3 regions of the Bacillus altitudinis genome follow, and region 2 is predicted to be linked to each of the others. Evidence: riboswitches for the same ligand, from Rfam matches in the RefSeq annotation. Region 2 holds a riboswitch; each other region holds the start of a gene.

The links. Region 2 has a riboswitch for thiamine pyrophosphate ahead of tenA (thiaminase II). Riboswitches for the same ligand answer to the same signal wherever they lie in the genome.
Region 1: another riboswitch for thiamine pyrophosphate. It lies ahead of thiC (phosphomethylpyrimidine synthase ThiC); the one in region 2 lies ahead of tenA (thiaminase II).
Region 3: another riboswitch for thiamine pyrophosphate. It lies ahead of tenA (thiaminase II); the one in region 2 lies ahead of tenA (thiaminase II).

The regions. Positions count from the first base shown of each region.
Region 1 is NZ_CP009108.1:3,362,511-3,370,590, reverse strand. Features, by position in the region: gene safA (SafA/ExsA family spore coat assembly protein) at 34-1,242, shown strand; gene ID12_RS17035 (YhcN/YlaJ family sporulation lipoprotein) at 1,376-1,996, shown strand; gene ID12_RS17030 (LysE family transporter) at 2,043-2,675, opposite strand; TPP riboswitch at 2,914-3,023, shown strand; gene thiC (phosphomethylpyrimidine synthase ThiC) at 3,150-4,910, shown strand; gene ID12_RS19415 (hypothetical protein) at 4,941-5,090, opposite strand; gene ID12_RS17020 (hypothetical protein) at 5,283-5,465, shown strand; gene ID12_RS17015 (serine/threonine protein kinase) at 5,498-6,142, opposite strand; gene ID12_RS17010 (intercompartmental signaling factor BofC) at 6,369-6,881, shown strand; gene ruvA (Holliday junction branch migration protein RuvA) at 7,029-7,634, shown strand; gene ruvB (Holliday junction branch migration DNA helicase RuvB) at 7,646-8,080, shown strand, end outside.
Region 2 is NZ_CP009108.1:2,098,611-2,106,690, forward strand. Features, by position in the region: gene prpE (bis(5'-nucleosyl)-tetraphosphatase PrpE) at 1-724, opposite strand, end outside; gene ID12_RS10505 (monovalent cation:proton antiporter family protein) at 885-2,732, shown strand; TPP riboswitch at 2,786-2,895, shown strand; gene tenA (thiaminase II) at 2,974-3,684, shown strand; gene tenI (thiazole tautomerase TenI) at 3,659-4,276, shown strand; gene thiO (glycine oxidase ThiO) at 4,260-5,372, shown strand; gene thiS (sulfur carrier protein ThiS) at 5,369-5,572, shown strand; gene ID12_RS10530 (thiazole synthase) at 5,577-6,344, shown strand; gene ID12_RS10535 (thiazole biosynthesis adenylyltransferase ThiF) at 6,341-7,354, shown strand; gene thiD (bifunctional hydroxymethylpyrimidine kinase/phosphomethylpyrimidine kinase) at 7,372-8,080, shown strand, end outside.
Region 3 is NZ_CP009108.1:796,223-804,302, forward strand. Features, by position in the region: gene ID12_RS04030 (energy-coupling factor transporter transmembrane component T family protein) at 1-633, opposite strand, end outside; gene ID12_RS04035 (ABC transporter ATP-binding protein) at 623-2,221, opposite strand; gene ID12_RS04040 (ECF transporter S component) at 2,196-2,795, opposite strand; gene tenA (thiaminase II) at 2,792-3,478, opposite strand; TPP riboswitch at 3,566-3,669, opposite strand; gene ID12_RS04050 (hypothetical protein) at 3,726-4,853, opposite strand; gene ID12_RS04055 (type 1 glutamine amidotransferase domain-containing protein) at 4,995-5,651, opposite strand; partial or broken gene ID12_RS19235 (hypothetical protein) at 5,876-6,070, shown strand; gene ID12_RS04060 (DUF1304 domain-containing protein) at 6,214-6,585, opposite strand; gene ID12_RS04065 (ORF6C domain-containing protein) at 6,582-6,845, opposite strand; gene ID12_RS04070 (immune inhibitor A domain-containing protein) at 7,053-8,080, opposite strand, start outside.

The sequences.
Region 1 (8,080 bases), 1.3 Mb from region 2:
CTACGTTCACGTTTTGCATAGGAGGGGAAAACGTTGAAAATTCATATTGTGCAAAAAGGAGACTCCCTTTGGAAAATTTCAAAGAAGTACGGAGTCGACTTTCAAGAATTGAAAAAATTAAATTCGCAGCTCAGTAATCCAGATTTGATCATGCCAGGAATGAAAATCAAAATTCCATCTAGTGGTGTTCCTGTCAAAACCGATCATCACAAAGCAAAAGAAATGCCAAAAGCAAAAGAACACCCGTATGTAAAAGAAAAGCCAAAGGATGTCGTGCAAGTTCAAGATACGAAGCCGAAGGAAAAACCGAATGAACCGGTACCTTATGTGCCACCAGTACCAAAGATTGAACAGCCAGTTTTTCCACAAGTTGATGTAAACTATTATCAGACGAATCTCTACCAGCCATTCACGCCTCCTCCCAAAAAAGAACATCATGAGAAAAAAGATCACGTTCATGAAAAGAAAGATCATGTTCATGAGAAAAAGGATCATAAAGATCACAAGGACCATTTTCATCATGAAAATAAGGATCATTTCAAAGATGAAGTGGCAAAGGGATATGATCCATTCATTCATATCCCACATCAAAAAGAGGAGGGAAAAGAAATGGAGCATAGTAATTACCCAAACCTTCCTAATTTCCCGCAAATGCCGAATGTTGGAGGGGCAGCAGTAGGGGGCATGGCTGAAAATAAAGAGCATCACCACCATCATCAAGAGTCATATGATCCTTATTATGGTTATGGTCATTACATGCCAGCAATGTATCCATATCCGCAGCAAATGGTACCCGCTTCTCCTATTTTACCGGGATCAGGCCTTTGTTATCCGGTACAGCCGTATTATCACCATCACATGATGCCGTATCCTTACCCGGCAGCTCAGCCGTATTATCCTGCGTATCAAGCACCGGCTTATTACGGTGAACATCATGAGCATCATGCAAACGATGGGCATCACTGGCACCACCATATGCATCCAAATGCAGGCGCAAATGCAAATGCAAATGCAAATGCCAATGCCAATCAAGGCTTTTATCCAAACGCTCCAAATGAAGCATATGGCAAGGAAGACTGCGGATGCGATGATGGCATGAAGCATCATCAACCATGGCCTGGACATTATCCAAACCCTGTTCCATATGGTCAAATGGGTGCTTATCCAGCACAGCCTTATATGCAGCAGCCTTATCAAAACCCATCTGTCTTTGCAAGACCAGAAGAAGACGAAGAAGATTAATGACACAAGGGACGATCTCAATCGTTCCTTTTTTTGTTTATAACTGACAGCTTGTTTTTGTCCTCAACTGTACATGCTAAAACAGAGCCTGTTTTGCGCTCATGAGATTCAATTTGTACAGGAGGTTTTTCGTTTGAGACAAAAATGGCAAAAAACAATCGCCTTAGTGCTTCTATCTATTGGATTAACGGCATGTGGTACAAATAACAATGCGGGTGTAGATACACGTCATAATCAATCAGGCCAGCCAGTTGGATACCACTCCAATCAACAGGCAACAGACAACAACCAAGATCATCAAGGACCGGTTTCTGAGCTTATGGAGGGAATGAACGGAAGAAATACAACGAATGTTGATGATCGTTCACGCCCTACACAGGATCAAGTGAGAATGCCACTTACTGGTGGAGATGGACGCTACAGTCATGGAGATATGAACTATCATAACCAAATGTCGTTCTCTGGCTACGATAAACAAGAGAACATCCAGCGTTCAAGAAAAATCGCCAACCGAGTGAACAAAATGAACCATGTGACAGACTCACAAGTCATGGTGACGGATGAAAATGTGTATATTGCTCTTAAAACAGATGGGCGCTTGACATCAGAGGGTGTATCACAAGTAGAAGAAGCAGCGACTCGTTATGCAGATGGAAGAGCTGTCCAAGTCATTAAAGACGAAGGCGCATTTACACGCTTCAGAGATATGAGAAAAACGCAATTTGAAACAGGTCAGACAGGCATGACCCGTTAAGCTGAAATAAAAAAGGCTAAAGTTCATGACGAACTTTAGCCTTTCTTTAAAAATAAACTTTGATCCCGATATAAAATTCATAAAAGAAATAACAGCCAAATCCAAGTAATAAAATACCGGCAATAATGGAAGTCCACTTAATCATTGTTCGGTTCATCACTTTTCTTGTTAGGGAAACAATCGTGAGAAGACCGATGTCATGAAGAAGAATCCCTGCCAAAATACCCGCAGCAGCCAATATAAATTCAGATGAATTTGTATTCGTATAAGCATCTGCCAGTACAGCACCAAACACAGATACCCAGAACACAAGGTTTCCAGGTGATACCGCGACGAGCAGCCCATTTCGGTATGTTTTAGCGAATGATTTATTCACTTTTTCTCCTGCTAAATGGATGTCTTGATCCGCATTTTTAATCGAATCGTAGGCAAGAATCATTAAAAAGATGGCACCGATCAGCCAGAGCGGAATTTGGATAAAGGGCAAAGATAAAAATTGAGCAAATCCAGCATATAAAGCCAAGATGAGCAATATATCGATGGTCATACCACCAGCGCCTACAGTTAATCCATGAAAGAATCCGTTTTTTAATCCCTGCTTTGTCATTTCAACCGTGATCGCTCCAACAGGTAGAGCAATTGAGAATCCAACGACGATAAATGTAAGAAATGTTTGCAATCGACTAGAACTTCCTTTGAATCATGTTTGTATAAAAATTCTCCGTTTAGATTAATTATACAAATTAGGAGAAAAGGATCAATGATTATTTCTTATTTAATCGAAATGAGAGAGATAAATCGTGTATAGAAAGATGTATATCGTGAAGATCGTGTATTCATTGTAGGGGAAAGGAACTATTTTCCTAAAACTTCTTTTTTTCATTTCTCAGCTATGCTACACTGTTGTGGAAATCAATATAAGTGACTAGGGGTGCCCGGAAATGCGGGCTGAGAGAGAAGACAAGCTTCTTAACCCTTTGGACCTGATCTGGCTCGTACCAGCGTGGGGAAGTTGAAGATGATACATGTGCCATATGAATGGCATACATGTTTTTTTCTGACGACGAAACCAGGTTCTTTACATAGAATCTGGTTTTTTGCTGGTGCTGATTCCATCCTGACCGGTCACACGAAAAGAAGGAGAGAACAGCAAATGAATGAAAAGACAAATGTTCCATCAACGCAATCTTTATTATCAAACTTTGAAGGCAGTCGAAAGGTATATGAACAAGGCTCAAGACCTGACATTTTGGTGCCAAAAAGAGAAATCGTGCTCACAAATACAGTGACACAAGCAGGTGATATCGAAAATGAACCGATTCGTGTGTACGATACAAGTGGACCGTATACAGATGCGGAGGCTCATATTGATGTCACAAAGGGATTAAAGCGCCTGAGATCAGCATGGATTAAAGAAAGAGAAGATACTGAAAGCTATGAAGGGCGTCAAGTAAAGCCAGAAGATAATGGATATCGCTTGAACGGGAAAGAATCCTTTCAAGCTGCCCAGACAGATTTTCATCATATACCGCTCCGCGGGAAACAAGGTGCTTGTGTGACGCAAATGCATTATGCAAAAAAGGGGATCATTACGCCTGAAATGGAGTTTATCGCTTTGAGAGAACAGCTAAGTCCTGAGTTTGTTAGAGAGGAAGTGGCTAGTGGAAGAGCGGTCATTCCAGCGAATATCAACCATCCTGAAAGTGAGCCGATGATCATCGGAAAGAATTTTCACGTGAAAATTAATGCGAATATTGGCAATTCAGCTGTGACGTCGTCCATTGAAGAAGAGGTGGAGAAGATGACATGGGCAATTAGATGGGGGGCAGATACGATGATGGACCTGTCTACAGGAAAGGACATTCATACAACGAGAGAATGGATTATCCGCAATTGCCCAGTCCCAGTAGGAACGGTCCCAATTTATCAGGCACTTGAAAAAGTGAATGGAATCGCAGAAAATTTGACGTGGGAAGTATACCGAGACACATTAATTGAACAGGCAGAGCAAGGGGTTGACTACTTCACCATTCATGCGGGCGTCCTGTTAAGGTATATTCCGCTCACAGTCGACCGTGTCACAGGAATTGTTTCAAGAGGCGGAGCCATTATGGCAAGATGGTGTCTCGCTCATCATCAAGAGAACTTTCTGTATACCCATTTTGAAGAAATTTGTGAAATCATGAAAACGTATGACATTGCCTTTTCGCTTGGGGACGGGCTCAGACCTGGATCCATTGCGGACGCAAATGACGAAGCGCAGTTTGCAGAGCTGGAAACGTTAGGGGAATTGACAGAGATCGCTTGGAAACATGATGTACAGGTCATGATTGAAGGACCTGGTCATGTTCCAATGGATAAAATCAAAGAGAATGTCGATAAGCAGATGGAGATATGCAAAGAGGCACCTTTTTATACGTTAGGTCCTCTAACAACAGATATTGCACCGGGATATGATCATATTACATCTGCGATCGGTGCGGCGATGATCGGCTGGTACGGAACAGCCATGCTGTGCTATGTGACACCAAAAGAGCATTTAGGTCTGCCGAACAAAGAAGATGTAAGAGAAGGCGTCATCGCTTATAAAATTGCTGCACATGCAGCTGATGTAGCAAAAGGACATCCTGCTGCTCAAAAGCGTGATGATGCCTTATCAAAAGCGAGATTTGAATTCAGATGGCGGGATCAATTTCACCTGTCACTTGACCCAGAACGAGCGCTGGCATTCCATGATGAAACATTGCCTGCTGAAGGTGCTAAAACTGCTCATTTTTGTTCCATGTGTGGACCAAAGTTTTGCAGTATGAAAATATCCCATGACATCCGCAACCAATCAGAAGAAGTGAAAAGAGAGATGGAGAAGAAGGCAAAAGAGTTTATCAATCAAGGCAGCCAAATCTATCAATCCTAAAAAAACCTCGCACTCCTCTAGTGCGGGGTTTTATAAAACGGCTGAAATGGCTTTTCTTACGAGGTGCAAAAATGCTCTTACTGCAATCGCCATCGTTTCAACACTTGGGATGAAGGCATCTGTTAAATGAAATAGAACTGTTTGTCTCTCTGGAGATATTCGTTTTTTCTTTTGTTTCATAAAGACAGCCTCCTTTTCATTCAATATACTTCTTTTGAAGCGTATCTAGATAGATATGTTGTGCGAATTTAAACAAAATTTAAACTTCTTGTGTTTAGAAGGAAAGAAGCAGGGGAAACGGATTGAATAGAGAATGAATGAAAAGAGCTGACCGATTCGGTTAGTGAACAAGACAGAGTGGAAGGTGATCTTATGATGAAAGTATTTAAGGTAACATTTCATATGAACAATGGGGAAGTGCTCGATTTCGAGCTGAAACGTCCAGCTACCTATGATGTGTATAAAAAAATTGAGGAAGCCAATCATTGGTTTAAGCTGAATAATGAAATCATTAACCTATTAAATGTGAATAGTATCCATGTAGAAACAGAATAAAACAGAAAGCCGCTCGAAAAGAGCGGCTTTCATTATGCAGTAAAATCATTTCGATTGTTCAGCTGACTTCGAGACAGCCAGTTTTTCTTATACAAATAGGCAATCACTTCAAGCCATAGACGCGGCGCTTTTTTAGGGAAAAAAGGTTTTTGATAATAGGCGTATGCAGCTTTTAAATCATCCCATTGATGACATGTTTTCGTTTGCGTGAAGCGGGCGACGTCAATGACCCTGACGCGGCCATCCTTTGTTAAAATTAAATTCCGCAGATGAATATCAGAAGGATTTAAACCTTTCGCGCGTGCTTCTTCCAATGCATCATCTACTTGTTCAATCATTTGTTTTTTGATCGGAATTCCTTTTGTCAGGCATTCATAGAAAGTATAACCTTTAATATATTCCATTAAAATATACTGATCCCCAGACTCGTAAATCTCAGGATAATAGGAGGAGCCGGAAAGTTTTTCATAAATTGCAGCCTCTTTGCGGGCGATGTTTCGATAAGAAGGAAAAAAGACTTTTAACGCCATTTTTTTGCCGTCTTTTTTGTATGAAAATACATAGGCACTTCTTCCTTTGCCGCACAGCTCAAGCTCAGCCGGTTTAAAGACGAGCTTATTAAAACGCTTTTCTTCTTGATACTGAATCGATTCGGCTAATCTTTTGACATCTGACATTGACTTCACCTTCTTTGGTTTCAGTTTATGCGGCTGAAAAACGAATGATGAAAAAACCATGTAATTCGGTAGAGCAATGGATTGTATAAAACATAACATTTACGCACGAAGGATACAACGAAAGACTCTCAATATGTGTCAAGACATCGATTTGGTTAATGTTTAGCAAAATGGGTCAAACTACATATGTCATGCATCGATCTTATGTTCTAAAGAGGTGTAAATAGTGAAAGTGAAAATAAAGTATTTCGTTACAGGACTTATCATGACAAGTGTACTCTTTTTCGCTGTTGATATGGAAGCAGCAGAACACTTGCAAAAAGAGTCAAAAACCATCAACGTTCAGCTTGAAAAGGTCTATCTAGACGGTGATGTAAGTATTGAAAGACAGCGGGCATCATTAGAAGACAAAGACACATTTTGGGCCCAGTATAAGGGCTGGACATTGGTAGAACAGCGAGAGGATTTTGCCCTTTTTAGAAAGCAAATTGACGATATATCGCCTTTAAGTAAAGCAAATGGATATATCGGATTATCAGAAGACGGCGTGATTTCTACGTTTCATGGAAGGCCTGACGGGTGGGCGGAGCCTATTCATCTCTTTTTTCAAATTGATACGTCCCGCTTGGAAAGTCATGTAGAGCAACAGCTTGCACAAGGCATTCCGTTTCGAACAAAAGATGAATTTGAGCATGTGCTTGAAGTCATGAAACCTTACCGAAATGAACAATCGTTTTAATCGTATGACAGCTTGCTGGTGTGAAGACCGCAAGCTCTTTTTCATGGGTTGACGATGAAAAAAGGCTGAGCGAACGTATGTTAACTTTTATTACGGTTTTCTCTTCGATTTATGTTACAATGGAGAACAGTCAAAGAGGTGAAAACGGTGATAGAGTTTGTAAAAGGGACCATTGATTATGTGTGCCCGCAATATGTTGTCATTGAAAACGGCGGAGTGGGATATCAAGTCTATACCCCAAATCCGTTTATCTATCGAGTAACAAAACAAGAAACGATTTATACGTATCATTACATAAAGGAAGACGCTTTTTCGTTATATGGATTTCAAACACGAGAAGAAAAAGCGTTGTTCACAAAACTGTTAAATGTCACAGGGATTGGACCGAAGGGTGCGCTTGCGATTCTTGCTTCCGGTGACCCTGGCGCTGTCATTTCAGCGATCGAACGAGAGGATGAAGCTTTTCTCATTAAATTCCCGGGTGTTGGCAAAAAAACAGCACGTCAGATCATTCTAGATCTGAAAGGGAAGCTCGCAGATGTGGTGCCTGAAATGATAGGAAACTTATTTAACCACGAGGATCATATCCAGATTGAAACGCAGCAAAGCGCTTTAGATGAAGCGGTTGAAGCCTTAAGTGTCCTTGGGTATGGTGATCGTGAAATCAAAAAGGTTCTTCCTTTATTAAAAGAAGAGAAGAATCTTACAACCGATCAATATGTGAAAAAAGCTTTACAAAAAATGTTGAAATAGGGTGATGTCTCATGGATGAACGGCTCGTCTCAACTGAAGCAGACAACCATGAATCAGCCATTGAGCAAAGTCTGCGTCCACAGACGCTTAGTCAATATATTGGCCAGCAGAAAGTAAAGGATAATCTCAGCGTATTTATTGAAGCTGCACGAATGAGGCAGGAAACGCTGGATCACGTTCTTTTATATGGACCGCCGGGACTTGGGAAAACAACGCTTGCGTCGATCATTGCCAATGAAATGAATGTTCAGCTGCGTACAACGTCTGGACCAGCGATTGAACGCCCTGGCGACTTGGCGGCGATCTTAACATCTCTTGAACCTGGCGATGTTCTGTTTATTGATGAAATTCATCGCTTGCAACGTTCAATAGAGGAAGTGCTATATCCAGCGATGGAGGATTTTTGTCTAGATATCGTGATTGGAAAAGGAGATACAGCACGCTCT
Region 2 (8,080 bases):
ATCTTGAATCATCATATGGCATAGATGAAGGAACAGATACTGTCTCAAGCTCTGGATATCTAAGGGCAGAGAGCTTGTGGCCAAAGACACAGCCTGTATCAATGTTAACCGTTCTACCGATAAATCTTGGTTCTTTTACGGGTGTATGCCCGTACACAATCCATGGTTTTCCGTGATATTCCTTTGCCCAGTCCTTCCTGACAGGTCGACCGTCTGGCCATGTTTCTCCGGTGACTGCTCCAAATAATAGATAAGACCTCATCTGTTTGTTCGGTTTTTTGCCAATATCCTTTTCCTTCATCGCTGCGTGTGCAATGATCAGTTCATTCGGAATCAGTACATCATAAAGCGGTGCCTTTTCAAATAAATGTTTAAATTCACGTGATAAAATGGTTTGTTCATCATGCGGCAGGTTTTTGATTTCGTTGACCGTTGTTTCAATGCCATGCAGTAATTTTACGGGATTTCCTTTCAAATAGCGATACAGCTTAAAACAATGGTTGCCAGGCACATAGCGGATGGCGCCCTTAGAATAGGCGTGTATGACAAATTGCATCACGGCAACTGATCGAGGGCCGCGGTCTGTTAAATCACCAACAAGGGCCAGTGTTCTCTTATCAGGGTGGACAGGTAGTCCGTGTTTGAGTTCGTATCCTAGTTTGTGTATGAGGGTAAGCAGCTCTTCGTAGCAGCCGTGGATATCGCCGATGATATCGAATTTCATAAAGGTTCCTCCTGATTTTTTCATCCATTTATCGGATATAAAGAAGTTTGAATTTTAGAAAATATAACGAATGGCTTTCATTTCATTTGGGCAATTGTTAGAATCAATGCTTTAACGTAAAACTTAAAAATTAAACATGAATGTTAGGAGGCTTTAGCCAATGGAGCATACATCTGTTTCATCACTCGTTGTCGTTATTATTGTAGCCTTTTTCACCCCCATTTTATTGCACCGATTTAAGCTGACCATCCCGGTCGTTGTCGCTGAAATCATCATGGGGCTCATCATTGGAAAAAGCGGTCTTCAACTAGTTGTTGAACACGACGCATGGCTAGATACGTTATCCATGCTAGGTTTTATTTTTCTTATGTTTTTAAGTGGACTTGAAATAGATTTTTCTTCTTTTGAATCAAAGAAGAAAGCGCGAGAACTACCAAATGGATTAAAAGAACCGAATACATTTAAAACAGCGACCATTATTTTTGTTGGCGTATTTTGTATGTCCTTTATCCTGTCTTATGCGTTTGTCCTTGCAGGATTTATTCAAAATGCCTTTTTAATGACGCTTATTATTTCCACCATCTCATTGGGTGTGGTAGTTCCTACCTTAAAAGAGGAAAAGTTGATGCAAACGAATATTGGTCAAATCATTTTGCTTGTAGCCGTCATTGCTGATTTGGTGACAATGATTTTACTTGCTGTGTTTTCCTCCATTTATGGCGATGGAACAGGGAACATGTGGTTGCTCTTATTATTATTTGCGGCAGGTATTCTTCTTTATTTATTTGGCCGGGTATTTAAGACAAAGTCCATTTTTCAGTCCATGTCAAAAGGAACGGTGCAAATTGGGACAAGAGCCATCTTTACTCTCATTATAGTCTTAGTTGCCTTATCTGAATCACTCGGTGCTGAAAATATTCTGGGGGCTTTTTTAGCAGGTGTGCTTGTGTCTCTTCTTTCGCCTAATAAAGAACTCGTACAGCAGCTGGACTCATTTGGCTATGGATTTTTAATTCCGATCTTTTTTGTGATGGTCGGTGTGGACCTGAATATATGGTCACTCTTTAAAGATCCAACCATCATGATCATGATTCCGCTACTGTTTATTGCATTATTGCTTAGTAAACTCGTTCCGATTCTTTATTTAAAAAAATGGTATGACATGAAAAAGGTCATTGGTTCTGGTTTTTTATTAACCTCGACGTTATCCCTAGTTATTGCGGCTGCAACGATTGGTGAGCGGCTTGGTGTCATTGATCATAAAATGTCAGGAGCCCTCATTCTAGTCGCTGTGCTCACGAGTATTTTAACGCCTGTTTGGTTTAAGGCGTTATTTAAACAAGAACGTGAAACCAATCATAAAAAGCGTGTGACGTTTATTGGAGCGAATCAGCTGACGTTACCTGTGACGCTTGATTTACATCAGGATGAATATGACATCCGTATTTTACACGTCTTTCAGGAAAATAAAGAAGCCTTGCTTGCTGACTCCATCTTTGAAGTTGAAGCGATTGAACAATATGACGATGATACGCTCAGGCAGGCTGGCATCGGGCAAGAGGATGTGCTCGTTGTGGCTACAGGCAGTGAAACGAAAAATAAGGAAATTGCTTTATTTGCAAAAGAAGAAGGGTCTAAACAAGTCATTGCAAGTGTCAACAAAGCGGAAGCCGAGCTGACTTTAAAGGAAGCAGGGATCGATACCTTTTCTAACTTCTTATCATCTAAAACGGTGCTGAGGGCATTGATTGAAGCACCTGATGCGATTCGCTTGTTAACAAATGAGGATTCTTCTTTGTATCAAATTCAAATGAACAATCATCGGTATCATAACGTCATGCTGAGGGAATTTCCATTTACCGGCGATTTGGTGTTTGTCCGTATTTTTAGAGGAATTGACAGCTTAGTACCGCATGGGGATACGACGCTTAGAAGCGGTGACCGCGTGCTTGTGTCTGGCTCCCGGGAGTATGTGGCAGGACTAAGAGCCCAATTAGAGTTGCAATGAACCCTTGACCGATGAACAAATCCTGATTAAGATAGAGGTACAACAATATATGTTTGATCCACTAGGGGAGTCCTTTAAAAGGGCTGAGATAAAAGTATAGACTTTTAGACCCTCATTACCTGAACAGGTTCATACCTGCGTAGGGAAGTGGTGCGGTGTTTGACTATGCTTTTTACAAATTCCAAACCACTTTCCACGCGGAAAGTGGTTTTTTTATATGGAAAAACAGGAGGAGAGGAACATGACATTTTCGAACGAATGTAAAGAAGCAGCAGCTAGATGGTGGAATGGGAGCTTTACACACCCTTTTGTGAAAGGGATTGGTGATGGCACACTTTCACTCGATCGTTTCACTTATTATGTGATGCAGGATTCGTACTATTTAACTCATTTTGCAAAAGTACAGTCGTATGGAGCTGCCATTAGTGAGGACTTATATACGACAGGCAGAATGGCATATCATGCGCAGGGTACGTATGAAGCAGAGCTATCACTGCATAGAAAGTTCACAGAACTGCTCCAGATCTCTGATGAAGCGCTGGCAAACTTTAAACCTTCTCCAACTGCGTATGCATATACCTCGCATATGTACCGATCTGTGAAAAGCGGTCGTTTTGAAGAAATTTTAGCCGCATTATTGCCGTGCTACTGGCTTTATTATGAGGTAGGAGAAAAACTGAAACAAACAACACCTGACCATCCGATTTATCAAGAATGGATTTTGACATATGGCGGGGATTGGTTTAAAGAGCTTGTTTTTGAACAGGTGAACCGTTTTGATGAACTTGCAGAAAAAGCGCCAGAACATGTGCGGGCTAATATGAAAGAAAATTTCGTGATTTCGAGCTATTACGAATACCATTTCTGGGAGATGGCGTATGAAAAAGAAATGTGGCAGACAGCATGCTTAGATGGGGTTGGTGCAAATGGAACTCCATGCAGTGACAAATGATACGCTTCCTGTCAGGGAGCTCATCAAGCAAATAAAAGACATTGCGTCTGAAGTAGACTTTATTCATATTCGTGAACGATCGAAGGCAGCAGGTGAGCTGGTTCACCTCGTGAAACAACTCCTAGCAGAAGGTGTTCCGAAAGAAAAGCTGATTATCAATGACCGAGTTGACGTTGCGCTGCTGACCAATATTCACCGGGTTCATCTTCCAGGACACAGCTTTTCGCCAAAGGAATTAAGACAAAAATTTCCTCACCTCCATGCGGGGGTATCGGTTCATTCGATAGAAGAAGCCAAAGCAGCAGAGAAGAACGGGGCAGAGTATGTCATGTTTGGGCATGTGTATGATACCGCATGCAAACCCGGACTTCAGGCGAGAGGCATAAAGATTGTGGAAGACATGACTTCTTCGCTGTCCATTCCAGTCGTTGTCATTGGTGGAATCACACCAGAACGACTGCCAGAATTGATGCATGTTGATTTAAAGGGAATAGCCGTCATGTCGGGGATTTTTGCTCATCCTCAGCCGCGCAAAATGGCGCAAATATTTTCTAAAAAGCGAAAGGAGAATCCTTATGAACAAGCATTATGATGTTGCAATCATTGGTGGTGGAATCATAGGGATGTCGATCGCTTATCACCTTGCAAAAGCAGGAAAGCAGATTGTCTTATTTGAGGCAAATGAGATCGGGAAGCAAACGACGAGTGCGGCTGCTGGCATGCTGGGTGCACATGCTGAAGGAGAAGGTGATGAGGATATTTTCTTTCAAGTAGGCAGACAAAGTCAGGTTTTATATGAAAAATTAACGGTCGACCTTCAGCGTGAATCGGGCATTGATATTCGGACATCAGTGGGCGGGATTATGAAGGTGGCTTTTACAGAACAAGAAAAGCGAGCGCTTTGCCGGATGCAGCATTTGCCCACATTTGAATGGCTTGAAGCAAGCAGCGTAAAAGAACGTATGCCTCAAATAGCAGATGACATCGTAGGAGCAGGCTTGATAGCAGATGATGTACATGTCGAGCCATATGCGGTATGCAGGGCTTTTTGGCAGGCGGCTGTTCGGCATGGAGCGGATGTGAAGGAGTTTACCCCCGTTATCGATGTGAAGAGGGGAAAAGAAACTTTGACAGTCAGTACAGCTAAAGGCATCTTCACATGTGATCATCTGACTGTAGCAAGTGGTGTATGGTCAGGCCGTTTTTTAGAAGAACTGGGGTTATCACATTCTCTCTATCCTGTAAAAGGAGAATGCGTGTCTGTTTGGAATAACGGTCCAGCGCTTGCACACACCATCTATCATGATCATTGTTATATCGTTCAAAGGGATAGCGGTAAGCTAGTGATTGGTGCAACGATGAAACCGAATGACTGGCAGGCCGTTCCGACACTTGGCGGTATTGAAGCAGTTATTCACAAAGCATCTCAGCTCATGCCTTCTATTCGAGAGATGCCGATTGATCAATGTTGGGCAGGTCTTCGGCCAGCGACAAGCGACCGGCACCCCTATATCGGAAAACATCCGGAAGACGAGCGTATTCTTTTTGCAACGGGACATTACCGAAATGGCATTTTACTTGCGCCAATTACGGGGGAAATCATTCGCGGCTTGATAGTAGGCGAGTCTGTTCACAAGGAATGGCTTCATGCGTTTCGTATTGGGCGAAAGGAGGCATTGTTCGTATGAAAATTCAATTGAATGGAAGAATGGTTGATTTCGATAAGGAAAATGGCACGATTTTTGATCTGCTGTCAGCCTATCAACTTGAAAACCGAGTGGTGATCGTTGAAAAAAATCAAGAAATTATAGATAAAGAAGCCTTTCAACAGGTAAAAATTCAACCAAATGACACGATTGAAATCGTTCACTTTGTAGGAGGAGGATGACACCATGCTGCGCATTGGCGGAAAAACATTTACATCAAGACTATTACTAGGGACAGGAAAGTATCCATCATTTGAAGTTCAAAAAGAGGCGGTCAACGTATCAGAAGCTGAAATTTTGACCTTTGCTGTGCGAAGAATGAACATATTTGAACCATCACAGCCCAATTTTTTAGAGCAGCTTGATTTATCAGCCTATACATTGCTGCCAAATACTGCAGGGGCAAGTACAGCGGAAGAAGCGGTGCGGATTGCTCGTTTAGCGAAAGCTTCTGGACTGTGTGACATGATCAAAGTAGAAGTCATTGGCTGTTCAAGATCTCTTCTGCCAGATCCAGTCGAAACGTTAAAAGCATCTGAAATGCTATTAGAAGAAGGCTTTATCGTGTTGCCATATACGTCAGATGATGTGGTGCTGGCAAGGAAATTAGAAGAACTTGGTGTTCATGCCATTATGCCAGGTGCTTCTCCAATCGGTTCAGGTCAAGGGCTTTTAAACCCTCTGAATCTATCGTTTATTATCGAACAGGCAAAGGTGCCAGTTATTATTGATGCGGGTGTAGGTTCGCCGAAGGATGCTGCTTATGCGATGGAATTGGGCGCTGATGCTGTATTACTGAATACAGCCGTGTCTGGCGCAAAGGACCCTGTGAAAATGGCTAAAGCGATGAAGCTGGCGATTGAATCTGGAAGACTCGGTTTCGAGGCAGGCCGTATTCCACTCAAAAACTATGGAACAGCCAGCAGTCCGCAAGAAGGAATGCCAGCATTTTGAGCACACGTTATTCACGCCAAGAGCTTTTTAGGCCGATCGGTACAGAAGGACAAAAACGGCTAAATGCCTCAAATGCCGTCATTATTGGGGCTGGGGCACTTGGAACAGCGAGTGCTGAAATGCTCGTCCGTGCCGGCGTAGGATCTGTCACCATTTTGGATAGAGATTATATTGAATGGAGCAACCTGCAGCGTCAGCAGCTTTACACAGAACAAGATGTTCTTGATCGGCTGCCAAAGGCTGTGGCTGCTGAGAAAAGACTCAAGCAGGTGAACAGTGACGTTCACGTGAGAGGCATCGTCATTGACGTGACCGCTCAAAATATTGATGAGTACGTCAGCGGGGCATCCATCATCGTGGATGCAGCGGATAATTTTGAGGTGAGAATGATTGCGAACGATGCGGCCGTCAAACATCAAATTCCGTTCCTTTACGGGGCCTGTGTAGCAAGCTATGGTATTCAATTCACAGTGATTCCTGGTGAAACACCATGTTTACACTGCCTGCTTGAGCATTTGCCTGCACAAGGCATGACATGTGATACAGCAGGAATTATTAGTCCAGTAGTGCAGCAGGTTGCGGCCTATCAAGTGGCGGATGCACTGAAGCTTTTAACAGGACACCACATCACACCGGTATTAAGATCGTTTGATTTATGGACAAACGAGCGATCTGATATTCGATCCGTTACGTCTTTAAAAAAGAAACAATGTCCAAGCTGCGGTCTTAAGACATATCCATTTCTCTCATATGATCAAAGAGCAAAAGCAGATGTATTATGTGGACGAAATACCGTACAAATTCGCAGTGCACTAGGGGCACCCCCTGCGCTGCATGAAGTAGCCCGTCAGCTAAAGAAAGCAGGAATGGATGTGTTGGAAAATCCTTATTTGCTTTCGTGTCAGAAGGATGAGTACAAGCTTGTTTTATTCAAAGATGGCAGAGCGCTTGTACATGGGACAAATGATATTGCGAAAGCGAGAACGATTTATCATCAATGGATTGGCTAATGAGAGGGTGAGATGACATGACGATTAAAAAAGCATTAACCATCGCAGGTACTGATTCTGGTGGTGGAGCAGGTATTCAAGCAGACTTGAAAACCTTTCAGGAGCTTGGTGTGTACGGAATGTCCGCCATTACGGCCATTACAGCGCAAAACACACTTGGCGTTCACGGTATTTATCCTCTGTCTATCGAGGCGCTCGAAAGTCAAATTGATGCAGTAGCAGAAGACTTGTTGCCAGATGCCGCTAAAACAGGGATGCTGTGGAGTGCCGACATGATCAGTGTCGTTGCTGAAAAGACGAAGCAATATGACTTGAAACTAATTGTCGATCCAGTCATGATTGCCAAAGGCGGCGCTTCTTTATTAAATGAAGATGCGGTCTCTGCTATGAAAACACAGTTACTGCCTGTCAGTTATGCAGTCACACCGAATCTCCCTGAGGCAGAAGTGCTGATAGGCATGCGCATTCAGACAAAAGACGATCGCCATAGAGCAGCAGAACGACTTTATGAGCTTGGCACGTCCTATGTTGTGATCAAAGGAGGTCATAGTCCTTCAGACGGCCTCATTACAGACCTTTTGTACGATGGAAAAAGCTTTTTTGAACTCACGAACGAACATATTGATACACCACATACACACGGAACAGGCTGTACATTTGCAGCGGCATTAACGGCAGAAATAGCAAAAGGTCGTTCCATGAAAGAAGCCTTTGAAACGGCAGAAA
Region 3 (8,080 bases), 1.3 Mb from region 2:
CGTCCCTGTGAAGCCTCTTGCTTCCATCGCAATGGCTAGTCGTTCAGATTTCCGTACGCCTTGCGTGAAAAGGGGGAGTGCATAACGTATAAAAGCTTTCCAACTGTTTTTTTGCTTGTAACCTCTAATTTTATGTGCAGCCTTCATTTGCTTCAATTCACTTTGAAACAACGGGATAAACCGGAAGCCTGCCAGCATCCCATATGCCCATTTGGGTGACATTCGGCATTGATGGATTAAGCTCATCATAAAGGCCGTCAAATCAGTTGTTGATGTAAAAAGGAGACCAAATGTCACAAAGCCAAGCATTCTAAAAGAAATGGTCAGCCCATTTCTTAAACTCTCCTCTGTGATATGAAACCATGCCCACTTCCAAACTGTATGATCTCCCTTGCCAAAGGCCGCCATCATCCAAAACACGAGAATGAAAAAGAGCAGATAAGGTACAAGTCTGGTGATGAGGTATTTCAAATTCCAGCCGCCTAGGACAAGTCCAATTCCTAGTGCAAACAGCCAGATGATGAACGTCGTTTTAGGATCAGAAATCGCCATCAGACAGCACATCGCAAGGAGATGGGCGAGTAATTTCATGACTGGATTTACAGTGGATAGAAAGGAGTGATTACTTTGCAATCGTCATCACTTCCTTTCTTTCAGCCATATAGCGATAATGTAACGGCACTCTCAGCTCACACGAAGTGACAAGTTCCTGATGAGAAAATAAATCAAAAGGCGAACCATCATATACATGCTCCCCTTGATGAAAAACAAGCACCTGATCAGCGCACTCATCAACGAGTTCCATATCATGTGTGACCATGATAATGGTGGTGCCTTGTCGTTGCCGTTCTTTTAAACGCCGGATTAACTCCCTCGCCGTTTTCTCATCCTGCCCGAAGGTCGGCTCATCTAAAATGAGAACATCCTGATCAAAAAGAAGCATCGTGGCAACACTTAATCTTCTTTTTTGTCCTAAACTTAAGGTGAAAGGATGCACGTCTCTATGCTTCTCTAGGCCGAACTCTGCCAATAGCTGATTCGTTTTTTCTTGCACCACAGACTCTGGCCAATTTCGCTGTCTCCCACCAAATGCGATTTCATCAAACACTGTGTCCTGTATAAATTGAAGTTCTGGATTTTGAAATACAAAGCCTGATTTTTCATATAATGTTCGGTCAGACCACTTTTTCAGGTGTTTTCCTTTTAAGAAAATGTGACCTTTCTTTATTGGTTCTAAACGTATGACATGTTTAAGAAACGTACTTTTTCCGCTTCCATTTTCACCGATGATCGCAACCCAATCTCCTGCTTTTATATCCAGATGCAGGTCATCTATAATGCTTTTTTTTCCGTAGCTTAGTTGTAAATGATCTGTGCGAATGATTGTCTCTCGATCTGTTGATGACACTTTCTCATGCCGTACTTTTCTCGCCTCAAAGGTTTGCAAGAGTGTTTGACTCAATGGATGAAACGGATTTTGTACGACAGTGGACCATTTCTCGGGAAATATTTTCGGACGCCAAATGCCGGCTTCTTTCATTTCTCCCTCAAATGTGTTCATCACGTCTTTTGGCGTTCCATCTGCTATGATACGGCCTTGATGATCTAATAAGATCACCCGATCCATCCACTCGATGACACCGTCTAACACATGCTCCACAAAAATCATCGTCTGATTCTGTTCAGCTGAAAGCTGCTGAAGCAATTGAAATATCTCCATTCTTCCTGCTGGGTCAAGCTGTGCAGTCGGTTCATCAAAGAACAGGACATCTGGCTCTAATGCTAGTAAACAAGCAAGCGCCAACCGCTGCTTCATTCCGCCAGATAAGGTATGAATATCTGTATTTGGGTCGACATCTAGCTGTACTTTTTTCATGAGATGCTGAATCATATCATCCATTTGTTCTCGAGGGACAGATCGATTCTCTAAGCTAAACGCAATTTCTTCATTGACTCGGTGCATACAAAACTGCGAATCTGGGTCTTGAAACATGACACCAGTATGCCTTTGCCGCATCACTTCTCCCTGTACTTCAGCTTCCATATGCTCTGGAATAATGCCAGCAAGCACAGAAATCAGCGTAGATTTCCCGCTTCCACTTGGTCCTAATATCAGCACCTTTTCCCCCTTTTGAATAGAAAGAGATACTTGATGAAGAACGGGATTCGGCTGTTCATAAAAACGGACAGTGAGATTACTGCACGCGAGAAATGAATCCATGCTGGTCACCCTTACTTCGTTTTTCTTTCATGATGGCATATTGATTCAGCACACCTGTTTTAGATAAAGCATCCACCACAACCTTTGCCAAGCAACCGCCGAGTAACATACCGCTGATGACTTGAGTGACAAGTGTCATGAGTAACACTTGAGGCGTGTAATAGCCGAATCCATTGGCAATGAGGCTATATGCCATTGCCCCGACTGCTGCAAAGGCACCAGACAACATGAGTGTCCACATGCGATATCGCTTATAGCCAAATAGAACGAAGGCGATTTCTGCTCCAAGTCCTTGGCACACACCAATCAAAAGCGCAGAAAGACCGAAGTGGCTGCCTGTCAGTAATTCCACGGCGGCGGCAGCTGTTTCTGCGATGAGGGCAGCGCCAGGCTTTTGGATAATGTAAGCAACGATTGGACTGGCAATGACCCAAATTCCGAACATGATGTTGCCTCCTGCTGGACCGACAAGGGCTGTAATCGGTAAATAAAGAGTCGACCACCCTAAATAGATGACTCCGCATGCCACAGATAAAATGACAGCAAGAACGACTTCTTTCATCTTCCATGTCATGAAGAATGCACCTCCATTTGGACAGGCCACTCTTCGACAGTAAAGGCCATGTCCCAGAATTTATACTCAAGCTGACAGCTTAAGATGAAGTGCTGTTTCATTTTCTTCTTTTCCTTCTCACTTGCTTCTTCTGCCCACTGATCAAGCCGTTTGCAAAGCTCCACTGTAACAGAGTCCGTTAACCCGCCATAAAACGTGATCCACTCATAGAATGGATGGGCAGGATCGGGCTCTACATCTCTGAGCATTCGTTTGCCTATTTCCCAATAGGTCCAAGGGCAAGGGAGCAAAACCGCAATGATTTCTCCTAGCGTCCCTTCCTCGGCGACTTGCAGCATGTGATGAATATAGTGATGAGCACTTGGCGCCAAAGATGCACCTTGCAGTTCATCATAAGCGACACCTGCCACCCGGCAAAGGTTTTGATGAGGATGTGTCTCACTATCAAGGACAAAAGCCATTTGTTGATGGAAAAAGGTAATGTCCTCTCTGTCTGTACATCTGCTAATGGCTGCCGCATAAATTTTAATAAAGGCATTTAAATATTCTGCATCCTGTTTGACATAATGAATGATCTGTTCCTTTTCGAGTTCTCCTGCTGCGAGTCCTCTCACAAACGGATGCTGATAAATCGCTTCAAATAATGGTTCTGCTTCTTGCCTTAATTGGGTTGAAAATGTCATAAAAAAAGCCTCCTCTTTTTCAGTTGAATAAATGAAAAAGCCACCCCAAATGGAGCGGCCTTCTTATCGATTCAATCATGAATAAGACAAGGTCCAGCTCCACTTCCCTCCGCTAGTACAAACTAGATCAGGTTCAAAGGGTCCAAGATTTCCTCTTGTCTCAGTCATACATGACTCCCCTAGTGGACTTTTGTCATTTAATTATCTTTACTCTACACATGTGGCGATTTGATGTCAACTGCCGGTCTTAATTCAATGTATTGATCGTTGGCAGCTTCTCGATCCCTGCTGCATAGTAGAAATTAAGGACACTGAAGAAATCAATTGGCTTTCCTGTCTTTAAATCAACAGCCAAAATATGATCGCCGTAATTTGTCAGGTCATCAATGTCTAAACGCCTTGGCGTTGTCTTTCCGAGAGTATCAACAAAGCTGCTATGGTAGTACTGCCCACTAGCAAACGATGATTCATGATACATAAATAATGTCTCCACATCTAAGTAGACAAGAATGGCCTCAGAGGAACTCGCGTATGGAGCAGAGTACGATACTGGTGCCGAAATACTTTTCACTTTTACACTGTCAACAGAATGCGTTCTCTGTTGATATTTTCCATCATATGAGAAATAAAATACACGCTCCCATTTATAATCAGCGGTCTTAGATTGTTTGTTATACACTTTTGTACCATTTGCGAAAACATCCCCATTGGCATACGAAGCAACAAAGTATTGCAACGTTGATGACAGGGATTCAGCACCTGTGAAATTTGGTGGGTTTTTTGCATTCACCTGTAATGTGTATGAGTCTCCAAAGTCTCCACCGCTAGTAATACCAAACGCATAATCACCCGCTGGTAAATTGCTTAACGCAAGCAGACTGCCTGCTGGTTGAATCAGATCCGTTGGATAAGCTTGTCCTTCTTCATAATCAATAACAAATAACTGAACGAAATAATCAGCATTTGGAGAGGTAATCCGGCTGATGAGCGCCTTAGGAGACGATGTACTTAAGAACCATAAATCAACTGGATCTTCCTCGTTTAAAACTGCCGATTGATTAATGGCTAGTCCATCAATAGAGCGAACGGCAGACGTGCGCATCTTTCCATCTGCAGCCGCTTTTCGTTTAATACTTATTCCCTTTTTCTTATCTACTTTAAATGATTTTTTTACTTCCTTCTGTTGAACCGCAGTCCCTTTATCCTGCTTTTCAAACGACTCTTGCACTTGCTGAATGGCTTTTTCAGTCAGTGGCGATACTTTTTCACTTGATTTTGGTGCATCTTCTGCTTTGATTGCTGGTGAAAATAAACCTGTTGTGACCAATAAAATAGACAGTAAGGCGGCGGTGATTTTGACATAAAATGCTCTCACAGGAACATCCCCTTTTCCCTAATTTGGGTTTTTTACCCTGTGATTATTTTACCATTTTTCTAATACTTGTTTTGGACTTTTTTAGGAAATTTTCATAACAAAAAACCAGCCGTATGAGTCACGACTGGTTTATTTGATGATTTATGCAATGGTTTTGACAAATAAGCGTGCTGTTTCTGCACTTGATCCTGGATTTTGTCCAGTAATAATTTGTCCGTCTACAACAGCGAATGGCGCAAATGCATCGCCTTTTTCAAATGCTGCCCCTTGCTCGCGAAGTTTTGTTTCCAATAAAAATGGAACTTTAGATGTCAGCTGAACAGCATCCTCTTCCTCGTTTGTGAATCCTGTTATTTTCTTGCCGTCGATAAATGATTTTCCATCACGATCCTTCACATCAACAAAGGCAGAAACGCCATGGCAAACTGCCCCAACGGCTCCATTTTTGTCTGAAATCGCTAAGATCGCATCGGCAACCAATTGATTGGACGCAAAGTCGATCATTGGGCCATGTCCTCCAGCAAAGAAAATGCCATCATACTCAGCTGGGTTTACATCTGTCAGTGCCTTTGTGTCTTGAAGTAATTCATACACATCTTGATATTGTGCTGGAACTCCTTCAGGAATTGAATTTTTATCGATCGGTACTGTTCCACCTTTTATTGAAACGATTTGCACGTTGAGTCCATTTTCTTTAAAGATATGAAATGGCTCGGCCAATTCTTCTAGCCATAAGCCTGTAGGGTGTCCGTTCATTTCTGAGCTGCTTGTTGATACTAATAAGACGTTTTTGCTCAACTTTATCATCCTTTCTATTTATCATGTGGCTATTTTATATTTTGCACAATTAAATATCAAGCAATCAGACTTGGATACAACTCTTTATGTTATACCCGATTTTTTAAAAAATATAGCCTCACTTCAAATCTAATCATTCTGTCACATTCTATTGACAGGGAATTTCATGTAAAATTGTGATGAAATGATATAATATGAGAAACAATTGACAGACCTCTTGCGCTAGAGGGAATTTAAAAGGAGTGGAAAAAGAGATGAAAACCTATTCGATTGTGATGATTATCATCACGCTCTGTATCATATTGGCTGTCTTTTTAATGAATCTTACGGGCGTCATGTATGGAAAAATCATATTGGCTGTCGCTGTTGCCCTTTGTCTTACGTCCATTATTCGTTTGATGGGAATGCGTAAAAGATAAAAGCCGCCCTCTGGGGCGGCTTTACTGTGTAGACAAACCCTCGCATTCGGTGTCAGTCCTGCGCTTCGGTGCTCACCAATGTCAAATTCGCTCCGATGCTCGTCCTTCCTAAACTGCAAAGGTTTTCTATCACGCTGATAGGATTATATAGCCAGGATAAGTGCAATTAATGCAAGAAAAGCTGGTAACCCTTGTTTGATGATAATCGATTTATTAGACGTCACCCCGCCAAATACTGCTGCGATGAACACACAAAGAACGAAAAATAGCTGAATCATATATCCTACGGTATTCGAACCAAGAATGAGCCCCCAAATGAGTCCAGCAGCTAGAAAGCCATTGTATAGCCCTTGATTAGCAAACATCACTTTCACATTTGGATCCTTTTGTAAGTGTTCAGGCAGATTGAAAGATCTTTTCGCCATTTTTGATTCCATAAAAAACATTTCTAGTAACATGATGACAATGTGCTCTAAAGCGACAATTCCTACTAAAATCATTGCTAAAATATTCAATTTAGTGAATTCCTTTCTGATAGACGGTCTCGTATTTGTATTTTGTCCGTGTATAAATCAAAGTCTTGGATTAGCTCTAACGCCTCATGAAAACGACTTTGTGGAATGTCTTTCATTTTTCTTACACCAAATTCCTTTTTAATAAAAGCCATGATGGTATTAATATGAAGCTTACCGTGGCCATCATACTCTAAATGGCTGCAAAAAGTCTGCATCGTCCCTCGGATCACCTTTAATTGCTTGGCAGTGACACAACTCATTGGTAACGCTCATCCTTTCTTGGTTTTTTAACAACTAAAAAGAACATTGAATGAAAGAAAAACCTTCCAATCTCTATTATATAATGGTTTCATTCGGATATCAAAATAAAAAAGAACAAACATTCGATCAAAGACGAGTCATACGCTAAAAATCCATGTCTTAACGTATCAAAAAGCCGGATTCATGGATTGAATCCGGCTTTTTGTTTAGTTGCTTTTAGAAATTAATACCTTTCCAACAGAACGGTCCTTACTTTGTCCGACGACTTTAAAAGATAGGCCGTATGTTGGCACATCACGTCCTGCATCCGGGTTATTTGGATTCACATAGTTCTTTTTATCACTAAATGTACGCGTTGGGCGGATATAGCGATCCTCTAAGGTTAAGCCTGTTGTCGCTGTATAATCAATATTCAGCTTCGTGCTTGGATTCAAAGAGAATGCTGCATCATGTACTTGGAAACCTGTCGCTGCAATAGAGCCGTCACTCCATTTCAACACTTGTTGATCTGCATCTACGACTCCAAGGAAGCCGTTCCCTGGATGTTTTCCAACCCAGTTATCACTGTACGATTGATCGACGTACCACACGACCAAACCGTTATTATAGCTCATCAGACTTGCTCCTCGTTTGATATGCTTTAAGCCTTTATCGACATCAGCATAAGAGCGCCATTCTAGTAAATAATACTGAGCGGCATATTGTTTTCCATTAGATTGAGAGAATCCATTAAAAGTGAACGTGGACGTTCCCTCGGCATCATCTGACCACACTTTTGATCCATCTACTGTAATCTTTAGATCATCTACAAATAAACCTGGCAGTGAATATCCTGCATCGGTTGTATAGCGGAATTGCAGATCGATCTTCTTCCCTGCATAAGCAGAAAGATCAAAGGATGCATCTACCCAGCCATCTGATTTTCCATCGATGCCATTGCCTTCATTCGCTCCTGCCTCATTTCGATCATTCGTAATATTACCAGCAATGGTTGTCCATTTGTCTGTCCCAGTTTCACGAACTTCTACATACGCATAGTCATAATCTTCTTCGATATCGTACCATGCTTTAAACGTAAGCTCGGCTTTGCTTCCCTTCGACAAATCAATCCCTGATGTCGTCATGGTAGCATTCAAATTGTCACCTGTTCCGCTGAAGTATGAATATTGCCCTTGTGCAGGCTGAGTGACCACAATCTCTTTATCTGGCAAATCGACTCGAACCGCATCATGGT